One region of the Halomonas sp. AOP5-B2-8 genome, then DNA from elsewhere that is predicted to be linked to it. Evidence: predicted binding sites of a transcription regulator. Region 1 holds the regulator's gene; the other holds the start of a gene.
The links. The regulator LexA, encoded in region 1, represses DNA repair genes until DNA is damaged. The targets are predictions, from matches to a motif close to TACTGTNTANNTANACAGTA.

Region 1 (2,205 bases):
ATGATAATTCACAGCAGCAAGATTGACGCGCGCCTTGCTAGTGATGTTGCGCAGCGAGGTTTCAGCAAAACCACGCTCTGCAAACAGCACTTCAGCGGTATCAAGTATACGGGTCACCGTATCAGATTGAGCCATGATGCTCTCCAGAGAAACAGGTGTTTAAAACATCGCAAAATACTATGCCATAACCTGGGTAGTCTCAACGCTTGATTTGTCACCACAATGCCTCGGCACTTATAAGGAAAAGCTGCATAAGAAAAAGCTTAGTTTCAAATCATTGAAGCTCCCAGAGCGGTAAATATTGGTATTGACAAGGCCATATACTGGACAGAGACACATACTGTATACTTAAACACTTACTGTTTAAGTTACCTTCATTTTATGACTGTCTATTCACAATTCTGGAGCTTGGTATGTCGCGTCCACTAACCGCTCGCCAACAGCACGTATTTGATTTTATTGTTAAAACCATGGGCGAATTTGGCTACCCTCCGACGCGCGCTGAGATCGCTAAAGCACTCGGCTTTCGCTCACCTAACGCCGCTGAGGAGCATCTACGCGCACTTGAACGCAAGGGTGTGATCCGCATCATTCGCAACACGTCACGCGGTATACGCTTGCCTAACCAAGAGCCTCAAGACGTATTGGACACATCTGTCAGTACGCTGTCTGCCACGATCGAGCCTGCTCAGGCGGGCCTGCCGGTCATTGGTGAAGTTGCCGCCGGCAGTCCTATTTTGGCTGCCGAGCATATCGACCGCTACTGCCCGCTACCTGCTGAGTACTTCACCCCCAAAGCGGATTACTTGCTGCGCGTACGTGGCTTATCCATGAAAGATATCGGTATTTTAGAGGGTGACCTGCTGGCCGTGCACCGTACTGAGCGTGTCCGCGACGGTCAGATAGTCGTTGCCCGCTTAGATGATGAAGTCACGGTTAAACGCTTTAAGCGCCAAGGCCATCAGGTCACGCTGTTCGCAGAGAACGCCGACTTTGCGCCGATTGAAATCGATCTACGTTCCCAGTCGCTCGATATAGAAGGCGTTGGCGTTGGCGTGATTCGCGGCGGCAATGGCCAGGCGTTAGGTTAAGCCAGGCATAACGTCATTTATCAATGCCTTCATCAGACCTAATAGAGGTGGTCGCAAAAGCGGCCACCTCATAGCGATAAAGTAGCCTTATTGATAAGCCGCTTAGCTAAATACCACCGTTTTATTGCCATGGATCAACACGCGGTCTTCTAAGTGCCAGCGTAAACCGCGTGCCAGTACCGCTTTCTCAACATCACGCCCAAAGCGCACTAAATCAGTAGGCGTATGGCAGTGGCTGACACGGTGGATATCCTGCTCAATAATGGGGCCTGCATCAAGCTCCTCGGTGACATAATGGCAGGTAGCGCCAATCAGCTTAACGCCCCGCAGGTAGGCCTGGTGATAAGGTTTTGCTCCCGCAAATGAGGGCAAAAAGCTGTGGTGAATATTGATCACTTTGCCTGAATAACGCGCGCACAGTTCGGGCGGTAGGATTTGCATATAGCGTGCGAGTACGATGCAGTCCGCCTGCGCGCTATCGATTTCAGCCTGTACCTTCGCAAATGATGCCTGTTTATCGTCAGGGTCTACCGGCACGTGGTGGTAAGGAATTCCGTACCACTGCGTCAGCGAACGCAAGTCGTCATGATTGGAAATAACGCCGACAATATCGCAATCCAACTCCCCCGACTGCCAGCGATAAAGAAGGTCTACTAAGCAGTGCGATTCTCGCGACACCATCAGCACTACGCGCCGACGCTTTTGAGTATCAACCAATGCCCATTGCATGCTGAATTCGCGGGCTACCGGTTCAAAGGCGGCACGCAGCGCTTCTACCGAGATGCCTACTGAGTCTGCCAAGATTTCATAACGCATAAAAAAGCGGCCGGTCTCTAGGTCCGAATGCTGGCTGGCTTCAGTAATCGACCCGCCTTGCTGAGCAATAAAGCTCGACACGCGTGCAACAATACCCACCCGATCAGGGCAAGAAACAACTAAACGATAATAATGCGACATGTGGGCTACTCTTGACCTATTTCAAACATCACTAATGAAAAACTAACCGGATAAACCGGCTTAACAAACCATCACCTTGGCATGTTAACGACGCTGCATAGTGTATCGGAAGGACAACGATGATTGTTAGCCGCCCCTGCCTTCCCGTATAGTTAAG
Region 2 (2,205 bases), on a different contig from region 1:
CATGCTGAAAATTTCAGCTGTCGCGTTTTTTATGGAGGGGCGGTATGAAACTCAATCGTGCTCTTTAAGCGATTTTCCAGCGGGGAAAAGTCGAGCGGGCAGTCGCGTGGCCAGCCAACGGCTAAGCGGACGCCGTTTCCATCGTAATCGGCTTGCTCAATAGGAACATCACGTTCTTCGCACCAGGCGCGAGCAATCGCTTCATGGGCAAAGCTCAGCCGTAGAGTGTAAATATCGCGTTCAATGACCTCGCAGGTGGGCAGTGTCTCAAGCGCATGGCTGACTGCCTGGGCGTAGGCGCGAGCTAATCCACCGGTACCTAGCTTTGTACCACCAAAATAACGAATGACGACACAGCCAATGTGGCCAAGTTGGCTGCCTTGCAGCACCTGATACATCGGCCTGCCGGCGGTGCCGCCAGGCTCACCATCGTCAGAAAAGCCAATGAAGTTCTGCTCGCCCGGTGGTCCTGCAATGTAGGCGGTGCAGTGATGGCTCGCATTGGGGTGTGCCGTTTTAGCGGCATTGAATAGAGTGCTGAACGCACCAATGTCAGGGGCGCAACATATCCAGGTTATAAATTGGCTCTTTTCTACGTCAATGTCAGCCGTATGCCATATTGATGCAGGCAGTTTGGGAACCCGGTAACGCATTAATGCTCCGTAATAGCAGACTTGCTCACATGAGGTTCAACACCCATCACCATACCAAGCACCTGAATATCCCGATTATGCAAAAAAAGCGCTGGCTGAAGCGCATCTTCTGGCCATAGCTGTACGCCAGAACGGCTTATGGAGAGCTGCTTCAGCGCTATTTTCTGCTGATTGATTTCGGCAACGGCGGTTTCTGTTTGGGTATCGTGCTGGTAGCGCCGAATAATAATGACATCGCCATCGAATAAGTTGCAATCGCGCATCGCATTGCCGCGTACTTTAAGTGCATAGGTATTGTGCCGCGTAACGTTAGACGTCAATGCATAAGGGCGCGGTAGTGGTTGCCTATGAGTGAGCGTAGCGGTAGATGCTGCCATTGATATCGTCATTTGGGGATCTCCATTGCTACGCCGGCTGGTTAGGCTTCGTTCATGCGTAGTGAACTTGAAAATAGCGACCTTAAACATTGACTGCAGGCAATCGCTTTAGCGGTGCAGGCGACGCTGAATCGCACAAAACATGTCTTTCCATACAGTGGTTTTAGTATAGGCCTGTTTTTGCATACAGTGCTAGTGGTAATTCGTCTTATTGATCATTGGAGTCCGTTGTCCACTGGTTGATGGCCGGTTGTGCAAGTGGCGAGAAAGGAGCTTTCCGTGTAGAGTTCGATGCGAAATCAATGTGCCTGGAGTGACGCTTGAGCCTGCATCTACAAGCCCGAGGACTTGGCTGTGAACGTGATGACCGCTGGCTATTTAAAGGGCTGGATCTGGATATTCATAGCGGTGAAGTCGTGCGTATTGAAGGGCCTAATGGCTGCGGCAAGACAACGCTGCTCAAGATCCTCTCTGGGCAGCTCAGCGACTATCAGGGCGCGCTTTTCTGGAATGGCACGGTAATGAGCAAGGCTCGTGACCACTTTCTTGCTAACCTGCTTTATTTGGGGCATGCCCCCGGCATAAAGTTGGGGCTTTCGCCGCTAGAAAATTTAGCGTGGTATCAGGCGCTGAGCGGTGAAAAAGACGACGAGGAACAGCGCTTGAATGCGCTTGAAAGCACCGGGCTGGCAGGTTTTGAAGAAGTGCCTACCGGGCAGCTGTCGGCGGGTCAGCAGCGGCGAGTGGCATTGGCGCGGTTAACGCTGACGCCGCGAGCCCTGTGGGTATTGGATGAGCCCTTTACCGCGATTGATCGTAACGGCATTGCTGATCTTGAAAGACAGCTTGTTGCGCATGCAAAGGCAGGTGGCTGCGTACTCGTCACCACACACCACGATCTGCCCGCCTCGCCGCTGCTGAGGCAGGTAGCGCTGGGGTAGAAGGAGACCGCGTTGCATAGCACGTCCAATGGCTCTTCAGAAAGTCCTTCAAGCCGCCCGCTGAGCTACGCTTCCAGCAGCGCTTCACAGCCTTCAGCGCCTAGCTGTTTGGATAGTTCGGCGATCGGCCCAGTAGCGCCATTGCTCGACCATAAGGGCGGGCTAATGATTGCGGTAAAAGCCACGCTGCTGCGTGATTTAACGCTATTGCTTCGCCGTCGCGGTGACATTCTT

Region 2: ACT3RP_RS03085 (LexA family protein) is a predicted target of LexA. The motif match lies at 1,203-1,222, and genes of this name have one in related genera.

What each region holds. Positions count from the first base shown of each region.
Region 1 covers NZ_JBQSVS010000005.1:310,025-312,229, reverse strand. Annotated here, with positions in the region: gene ACT3RP_RS14105 (TetR/AcrR family transcriptional regulator) at 1-135, opposite strand, end outside; gene lexA (transcriptional repressor LexA) at 414-1,091, shown strand; gene purU (formyltetrahydrofolate deformylase) at 1,194-2,048, opposite strand.
Region 2 covers NZ_JBQSVS010000001.1:690,377-692,581, reverse strand. Annotated here, with positions in the region: gene ACT3RP_RS03090 (IMPACT family protein) at 30-653, opposite strand; gene ACT3RP_RS03085 (LexA family protein) at 653-1,042, opposite strand; gene ccmA (cytochrome c biogenesis heme-transporting ATPase CcmA) at 1,351-1,971, shown strand; gene ccmB (heme exporter protein CcmB) at 2,137-2,205, shown strand, end outside.